Prochlorococcus marinus XMU1411: one gene and its partner. The protein of the gene in region 1 interacts with the protein of each later gene in a pairwise test. Links are inferred from orthologs where the notes say so. Each region holds a gene or a part of one and is shown on either strand. Other genes may lie near its edges.

Region 1 (5,350 bases):
CCGGACCTCCTCCGATAATAACTACATCTGATTCAATGATTTCCAATGTAATAAAACTCCTTTTTAGTAGTTAGTTAGATGAGTTCTTGGTTAAAAGATATTCTAATGTAAATACCTAAACCTATGTATAGATATAAGTTAAAAGAAAAAAGAGAAAAAAGCATAATATAGAAACAAACTTACATAGGAAAAACATAAAAAATTAATTATCAAAATTATCAGTTACGTGAAATGTTCTGTATTGATCTATTATTAGTTCATATAGCAGAATTAATTGCTGTAGAACATATATTTTTCATGACCAACTCTGATTACCTTTTAAAAGCTGCTATTAAGAAAGTAACCGAAAAATTAAACGAGATATTGGTTGACAAAATTGAAGAGGCAACAAATATTGCTCAAGACGCTCCAGAAATTCTCAAAAAAGAATTTGATAGTTTGAAAGAATCAATAATCGACGAAGCCTCAAGAATGAAAAAAGCCGAAAATATTCAAGAAAATGAGTCTGCAAATACTTATCAAGATTCCAAAATAAAAAAAGCTTTGGATGAAATTGAAGGTATCAATAAACAAATTGATCTCTTTAATAAAACTAAAAATAAATAATCAAATTAAATGAGTTTTCACATTCTTCATTATCGTTTAAAAAAATTGAAGAGGGCCTTTCTTATTTGGATAACTCTGATTTCACTTTTAATAAATTTGTGGATAGATAATATTAGATTTACAATTTTCCAAACTAAGAAGAATGAAATAAGTAGGGTCCAAGTTAAAAGAGCTAGGCGTTTTACTAATCAATTAATAAAGCTTGGTTCAGCATTTATTAAAATTGGACAATTATTATCAGCGAGACCTGACTTAATTCCTAATACATGGATACAGGAATTATCTAAATTGCAGGATCAAGTTCCTAATTTTTCATTTGTGCAAGTTGAAGAAACTATAAGAAAAGAACTAGGGTCTAAGTTTAATGAAATAGATCAAATAAAAGGTGATCCGGTTGGATCAGCATCACTAGCCCAGGTTCATAGGGCGACTTTAAAAGATGGTAAGAAAGTAGTATTTAAAGTTCAAAGACCCAATTTAAAAGAATTATTTATTATTGATTTGGGCATAATGCAGCAAATTGCAGGATTGTTGCAGAAAAATAAGAATTGGAGTCGAGGTAGAAACTGGGTTGAGATTGCCAAGGAGTGTAGGAAAGTTCTCATGAAGGAGCTTGATTTTAATTGTGAAGCACAATATGCAGCAAGATTTAGACAGCAATTTCTTGATGATGAAAATATTGAAGTTCCTGAAGTAATTTGGGATATGAGCAGTGAAAAAGTCCTTTGTTTAAGTTATCTGGAAGGAACAAAAATAAGCGATTTAGAAAAATTACAATCACAAGAAATTGATTTATCTAAAACTGCAGAAATAGGTGCCATAAGCTATTTAAAACAATTAGTAAATTACGGTTTTTTTCATGCAGATCCTCATCCAGGGAATCTAGCAGTTTCAAGGGAAGGTAAATTGATTTTTTATGATTTTGGAATGATGGGCAATATCTCAAATAATCTTCAAACAAGATTAGGGGGGATGGTTAAGGCTGCTGCATTAAGAGATGCCTCATCACTTGTTAGTCAATTACAACAAGCTGGGCTAATTTCAAAAGATATTGAAGTAGGACCGGTCAGAAGATTAGTCAGACTGATGCTTAAAGAAGCTTTAACTCCACCATTTAGTCCAAATATTATTGAAAAATTATCTGGAGATTTATACGAACTTGTTTATGAAACACCATTTCAACTACCAGTAGATTTAATCTTTGTGATGAGAGCTTTATCAACTTTTGAAGGAGTTGGTAGAATGCTTGATCCAGGGTTTAACCTTGTATCAGTTACCAAGCCCTATTTAATAGAACTTATGACTTCAAATAATCAAACTCCCAACGATTTAATTAACCAATTTGGAAGGCAAGTAGGTGAACTAGGATCTAAAGCTGTTGGAATTCCCAAAAGAATAGATGAAAGTTTAGAAAGATTAGAGCAGGGCGATTTACAATTACAAATAAGAATGGGAGAGTCTGATAGGCAATTCAAAAAAATGTTTACTGCTCAAAAAACCTTAGGCCATTCAATTCTTATAGGCAGCTTATCAATTGCATCTGCTTTACTTGTTACCAATAAACAAAATAATTTTGCATTGTTGCCACTTTTCTTTGCACTACCAATAAGTATTGATTGGATAAAATGCCAATTAAGTATGAGGAAAGGCTCAAGATTAGAAAAACTTAAGCGATAAAAAACTATATATTTTTGGGACCTAAACCTAAAGCCCCAGCGAATCTTGCTTGATTTCCCAATTCCTCCTCAATTTTTAAAAGCCTATTATATTTCGCAATCCTTTCACTTCTACTCAAAGAGCCAGTCTTGATCTGACCGGATCTTGTGGCGACTGATAAATCTGCAATTGTTGTATCTTCAGTCTCACCACTTCTATGACTAATAACACTTGTGAAACCAGACATTTTAGCTAACTCAATAGCTTCCAAAGTTTCAGTTAATGTTCCAATTTGATTTACCTTTATTAGGATTGAATTAGCAGATTTTTCCATAATCCCTTTCCTTAACCTTTCTGTATTAGTAACGAATAAATCATCACCTACAAGCTGAACTTTATTTCCTAATTCTTTGTTTAATTCTGACCAACCCTCCCAATCATCCTCAGCCAAACCGTCCTCTATTGAAACTATTGGATAATTAGAAACTAGTCTTGAAAGATATGAAATCATTTCAGAACTATTTAAACTTTTCCCTTCATATTTATAAGTACCATCACTATAAAATTCAGTACTAGCAGCATCTAAAGCTAAAGATACCTGCTCACCAGGCTTAAACCCGGCTTTTTGAATTGCTTCTAATAATAAGTCCCCTGCCTCTTCGCTTGATGACAAATTCGGGGCAAATCCACCCTCATCGCCTACAGCAGTAGATAGACCTTTTTGATCAAGTAATGATTTTAATGAGTGAAAAATTTCAGTACCCATTCTTAATGATTCACTGAAATTATTAACTCCATGTGGGACAAGCATAAATTCCTGAAAATCAAGACTATTTGGTGCATGAGCACCACCATTTATTACATTCATTAATGGGACTGGAAGAAGATTGGATAATGGATCTCCAAGATATCTATATAGGGGAATGTCTAAAGCATTTGCTGATGCTCTAGCAGTTGCGAGACTTACTGCTAGGATTGAATTTGCTCCAAGGTTAGACTTATTAGGAGTGCCATCAATTTCAATCATTAATTTATCTACTGCAGTTTGATCTAAAGATGACAAACCACATAAAGCCGGCGATATTGTTTCATGAATTTTATTAACAGCATTCAAAACGCCTTTCCCCATATATTTCGAACCACCATCTCTTAATTCATGTGCCTCATGAGCACCAGTGCTAGCTCCGCTGGGAACAATTGCTCTACCACTTGCACCACATTCCAAAAATACTTCTGCTTCTACAGTTGGATTACCTCTTGAATCAAGGACTTGCCTTGCTTCAACAGTATCAATAAGAAAATCAATAGTTTCTTTCACAATTTAATTATTACTATTTAAATCCTATTAATAGCTGAACTATTTGGCTAATATCTGAAATATATATGTTAAACAATTATAATTTTTTGTTTCATAACAGTTTAGATATTAGTTAACACTTTTATTAATTCCAAAGTCCCTGCAACCCCTCTCATAAAAATATTTTTGGAATTCATCTTACAATTTGAAAATTATTGGATGATTATTAATGCAGATCCTATTTAAAATATTAATTAATAATCAACTGTAGTTTTATAGTTTATGAGAGAAACCCTTACATCCAGTCCTGAACTATTTAGCGATATCAGTTGGAACCTTCTCTTATTAGGGGAAGAAACCGCAAAAAAATGGGATCATAGCGAATTTAATATTGAACACATAATTCATACATTGTTCTCATCAAGTGAATTCTTTGCTTTCATTGAAAAATTATCAATCGACCAAGATACAGTTTTAGACATAACAGAAAATTTTTTAGAAGATACACCAATAAATGAGTCAGATATTTTTACTATCGGAGAAGATTTAGAAATTTTATTAGATAACGCGAATCAGATAAAAACTCAATGGGGATCGAGATTAATAGAAATCCCTCATTTACTAATTGCTCTTGGAAGAGATTTAAGAATTGGAAATTATGTTTTTGAGGAAGCAAACCTTTCAATGGAAAAATTAGAGGAAGAATTAAAGTTTTACCCAAATATTAATCAATCAAAAGATTCATTTAATTATGGGAATGTAATTGAAATAAATAATCAATCTAATTTTGAATCAGAGAAAGAAACTTCAGTTAAAGAAGAAAAATTGAAAAAAGCTATTGTTCCATTACCGAAAAGTGAACTTCAAATTGAAACCAAAAAACAAATTGGAAAAGATGAAAATGCTCTTTCAATTTATGGAAAAGATTTAACAGAATCAGCTAAAAAAGGCTTACTGGATCCCGTTTTAGGAAGAGAAAATGAGATCAATAATTTAATGAGGGTACTCTGCAGAAGAAACAAAAATAACCCTATACTTATTGGCAATCCTGGAGTTGGTAAAACCTCAATTGCAAAATTACTTGCTCAATTAATTGTAGACAAAAAAGTTCCTGATACTTTAAAGGACTTAAAAATTATTTCACTTGATTTAGGTGCATTAGTTTCTGGGACCAAATTTAGAGGTCAACTAGAGGAAAGACTAAGCTTAATAATGCAAGAACTAAATAATCCAAACCAAGGAATGATTCTATTTATTGATGAAATTCACTCAATATTAAGTTCTAACAGATCTTCTACCGACATCAGTAATATCTTAAAACCTTTACTAGCTGAAGGAGAACTTAGATGTATAGGTACAACAACACCTGAGAAATTTCGTGAAACTATTGAAAAAGATCAGGCATTAAATAATTGCTTTCAAAAGATAGCTGTTAATGAACCTTCAGTAGAATTAAGCGCAAAAATATTACAAGGGATCAAAAAGAAATATGAATTACATCATGGCATAAAAATTTCTGAAGAGGCTGTAAACTATTCTGCTAAATTAGCCGATAGATACATCAGCGATAAATGTCTCCCGGATAGTGCAATAGATTTAATTGATGAAGCAGCTGCACAGTTAAAAATCGAGTCTAATAATATGCCTCAAATGATTCTCCAACAAGAAAAGAAACTTAATACTATTGATGAAAAATTGAATAATTTGCAAGGAGAAAATAGCGAAGCTCAAGAAAAACTATTGAATAATAGACAACAATCAGAGGCAAAATTGAACGTTCTTTTGGAAAAT
Region 2 (4,186 bases), on another replicon or contig:
CCCAGATGAAATGCTAGAGGTAACACCTGATTCAATTAGAATGAGAAAAATAAATAAGAAGAAAAAATAGTAGTTTGATTGTATGAATGAAGAAGGTACAAAAAATTTTCAAGAATCCCTTGTTAAGGCTTTAAATCTTTTTAACAAACATGAATGGTATGAGGCTCATGATGCTTTTGAAGAGATATGGAATTGTGTTGATGGTGACGAGAGACAAGTGATCCAGGGGATTTTACAAGTATCGGTTTCACAGTTTCACTTAAGTAAGGGTAATTTAAATGGTGCTACTATTTTGCTTGGAGAAGGTTTAGGGAGAATAAAAACTCGAACCAAGATTAATTTAGGTATTGATCTTGAATCTTTCTGCAGATGTTTGGAAGATTTATTGTGGAAATTACAATATAAAGAGGCTTTAAATGAAAACGATAAGCCTTCTTTGAAACCTATTTGATTAAGATGAATATCTTTCTCATTAAATTTAATTATTTTTTCTTTTTTTCTTTTTTTTTCAAAAAAATAACTAATCTTTTTAATGGAAGATGAACTTAAAAATTCAAAATGTATCCCTTTCAATTAAGGGAAGATTAATAGTAAATGATGTTTCCATAATTGTAAATCCTGGAGAAGTTGTAGGTTTGATGGGACCGAATGGCGCTGGGAAAACTACCACTTTTAATCTTGCAGTTGGCAATATAAAACCAGATGAAGGTCAAGTTTTAATGAATGGTAAAAATATAACTAATCTCCCACTCCCAATCAGATCAAGGCTTGGATTGGGTTATTTAACTCAAGAGGCGAGTATATTCAGAGATCTTACCGTTAAGGACAATATAGATTTAGCTTTGCAGAATTCATCTTATAGTCGAGCGGCAATAAGAAATAGAAGAGAACAATTAATTAATGAATTTAATTTGAATAATTTTGTAGATAATTATGGTTATCAACTTTCGGGAGGAGAAAGAAGGCGATGTGAGATAGCCAGAGCACTTTCAGTCGGTAGAAAAGGCCCTAAATATTTATTATTAGATGAACCATTTGCTGGAATTGATCCTCTAGCTGTTAATGATTTAAAGAGCCTAATTCTTAAATTAAGTAATAATGGGGTGGGTATTCTTATTACAGACCATAATGTGAGGGAAACTCTACTAATTACCAACAAGTCATATGTATTAAGTGAAGGAAAAATCTTATCTTATGGATCATCAACTGAATTAGCAGATAATCCAATAGTCAAGAAGTATTATCTGGGAGATGATTTCAAACTTTGAATCCTTTTTAAACTAAATTAAAACTTAATTATTAAAGATTTACTCATATAAAGATGATTTAAATTATTATTTGGATGTAATTGAATATTAAAGCTGGCTTAAGTTTTCTAGAAATGATATTAAATAATCTTTTAAAAAATATAATTTATGACCCGGTATCAGTGTTAGGTCTATTAGTTTTTTATATTTTATTAGTTAACTTACCAATATCATTAGGTGCAGTTTTCAAAAAAAAGTCTTCCTATACTGTAAGACTACTCACTATCCTAGTTAATTTATTCATAACATTACAGTTACTTTTTAGATGGACAATTTCGGGACATTTCCCAATTAGCAATTTGTATGAATCTTTATATTTCCTTACTTGGGGGATCACAATGGGACAATTATTAATTGAGAGGGAATACAAATCTCCAATAATACCCTCAATCGCAATACCCATTGAGTTGCTGTCCGTTTCTTTTGCTTGTTTTGTTTTGCCTGAGGATTTGAAATTATCATCCAACTTAGTTCCTGCCTTAAGATCTAGTTGGTTAGTAATGCATGTAAGTGTCGTAATGCTTAGTTATGCGGCATTGATAATGGGTTCTTTACTTTCAGCTTCTGTTTTGTTCATTAATAAAAACAAACCGCTCCAAATCAGAAGTAGTTCTACAGGTATTGGAGGATTCAAAATTTCTAACAACTACCCTTTAAATGATTTGGTTGATCCTATTGAATTTTCTAATTCCGAAGAATTAGATACATTAAGTTATCGCTCAATATTAATAGGTTTTGTTCTTTTGACTCTTGGTTTGATTTCAGGTGCGGTTTGGGCTAATGAGGCTTGGGGCACATGGTGGAGTTGGGATCCAAAAGAAACATGGGCATTTATCTCATGGTTATTTTATGCCGCTTATCTGCATATGAGAATAAGTAAAGGTTGGCAAGGAAGAAGGCCAGCATTATTAGCAACTACAGGCTTTTTAGTAGTTTTAGTATGTTATTTAGGAGTTAATTTCTTAGGAATAGGGTTACATAGTTATGGCTGGATATTTGGATGATTTGTTAATCTCCCAGAATATTTATTGAGGTTCAGAAAGAACATTCCCCTTTTGAGCTTCTAGTGCAACTTTTCTCAAGTCATCACATCCTTCTTTTAATGTTGGGTAAGCAAACATTCCACTACCTGCAATAAAACAATTAGCTCCAGCATCTGCACATTGTGAAATAGTCCAATTTGCTTTTATTCCCCCATCAACTTCAATGTCAACATTTAAGTTTTTTTCGATAACAAAGTTTCTTATTTCTCTGATTTTATTAAGCATTGTTGGTATATAAGCTTGTCCACCAAAGCCTGGATTAACTGTCATAACTAAAACATGATCAACCATATCCATTATGTTTTTAATCATTTCAAAAGGAGTATGAGGGTTTAATGCAACAGAAGGAGATCCTCCCAGGTCTCTTATCCTTCCGAGAACTCTATGCAAATGAATATTTGCTTCGGCATGAGCTATTACTACTCCTGGTTCACCATTCGTTCCCTTTGTAGCGTTTACATAAGATTCAAGCATTGTTTCGCAGTTGTATTGACTAACCATTAATTGAGTTTCAAAAGGGACATTGCAATATTTCCTGCACGCCGCAATCATTTCAGGACCAAATGTAAGATTTGGCACGAAATTCCCATCCATTACATCAAATTGAATTCTATCTACCCCAGCTTCCTCGAGCTCTTTCACACATGCCCCCATATTTGCCCAATCTGCTGGTAAAACTGAAGGAATTATTTGAATTGGTCTATTAACCCCAGCTAAAATTGTTTGATTTGACTCAGTCATTTAATTTTTAAAATATTTAATAAAGATACTATATTTAGTTGTTTATTCCTAATTTCAAGTCACGGCCTGATAAAGTATCACCTGTAAAGAGTTAAAAAAAGCTTACTAGCATAATAATTCTTATAAAAAATGACATTTTTTATGAGATCATACTCAAAACCTTTAAGAAAATCCTCAAAATTTAATTGTGAATCAAACTTTAATTCAAGAAATTCTCGAAGTTGTCGAGCAAGCTGCTATTGCCTCAGCAAAACTAACAGGACTTGGTCAAAAAGATGAAGCTGATGCTGCAGCTGTAGAAGCAATGAGATTGCGAATGGGCAAAATTGAAATGAAAGGGAAAATTGTTATTGGAGAAGGTGAAAGAGATGAAGCACCTATGCTTTATATAGGTGAAGAGGTTGGCAGTGGAAATGGCCCAGGGGTTGACTTTGCAGTAGATCCTTGTGAAGGAACAAATCTTTGTGCAAATAATCAAAGAGGTTCTATGGCGGTTTTAGCTGCCTCTGATACAGGTGGTCTTTTCAATGCGCCTGATTTTTACATGAACAAATTAGCAGCGCCTCCTGCGGCCAAAGGTAAAGTAGATATTAGAAATTCAGCTACTGAAAACTTGAAGATACTAAGTGATTGCTTGGGCCTTTCTATTAATGAGCTTACTGTAGTTGTAATGGATAGAACTAGACATAAAGATTTAATTAAAGAGATTCGAGGATGTGGTGCAAAAGTACAACCGATTTCTGATGGTGATGTTCAAGCTGCCATTGCATGCGGTTTTGCAGGAACTGGAACACATTGCTTGATGGGTATAGGTGCAGCTCCAGAGGGTGTTATTTCAGCTGCTGCAATGAGAGCTCTCGGCGGACACTTTCAAGGACAACTAGTTTATGATCCGGCAATCGCTCAAACTTCTGAATGGGCTGATTACACAAAAGAAGGAAATATAAAACGTCTTAATGAAATGGGCATAACAGATATAGATAAAATCTATGAAGCAAATGAATTGGCATCGGGAGAAAATGTTGTTTTCGCTGGAAGTGGAATAACTGATGGATTATTATTTGACGGAGTTAAATTTGAAAGGGATTGTGTTAG

Evidence for each region. The genes of interacting proteins can lie anywhere in the genome.
Region 2: the proteins of eno (region 1) and rpe interact in binary tests that used the Escherichia coli proteins (3 or more experiments, as listed by UniProt). The link is inferred for Prochlorococcus marinus XMU1411 from one-to-one orthologs.

What each region holds. Positions count from the first base shown.
Region 1 is NZ_JAAORI010000002.1:130,192-135,541, reverse strand. The notes cover bases 1,435-4,356. They hold eno (phosphopyruvate hydratase), read right to left. Parts: upstream 3,581-4,356; coding sequence 2,288-3,580; downstream 1,435-2,287. Other genes in these bases: HA145_RS01125 (ATP-dependent Clp protease ATP-binding subunit), read left to right, coding at 3,842-4,356; HA145_RS01135 (ABC1 kinase family protein), read left to right, coding at 1,435-2,283. Outside these bases: HA145_RS01145 (NAD(P)/FAD-dependent oxidoreductase), read right to left, coding at 1-46; HA145_RS01140 (hypothetical protein), read left to right, coding at 298-606; more of HA145_RS01135, read left to right, coding at 616-1,434; more of HA145_RS01125, read left to right, coding at 4,357-5,350. UniProt on the Escherichia coli protein: Catalyzes the reversible conversion of 2-phosphoglycerate (2-PG) into phosphoenolpyruvate (PEP). It is essential for the degradation of carbohydrates via glycolysis.
Region 2 is NZ_JAAORI010000003.1:417,416-421,601, forward strand. Bases 1,213-4,174 are described here. They hold rpe (ribulose-phosphate 3-epimerase), read right to left. Parts: upstream 3,092-4,174; coding sequence 2,333-3,091; downstream 1,213-2,332. Other genes in these bases: lptB (LPS export ABC transporter ATP-binding protein), read left to right, coding at 1,213-1,268; ccsB (c-type cytochrome biogenesis protein CcsB), read left to right, coding at 1,382-2,311; glpX (class II fructose-bisphosphatase), read left to right, coding at 3,279-4,174. Also shown: translational GTPase TypA, read left to right, coding at 1-70; HA145_RS04060 (DUF309 domain-containing protein), read left to right, coding at 83-451; more of lptB, read left to right, coding at 540-1,212; more of glpX, read left to right, coding at 4,175-4,186. UniProt on the Escherichia coli protein: Catalyzes the reversible epimerization of D-ribulose 5-phosphate to D-xylulose 5-phosphate.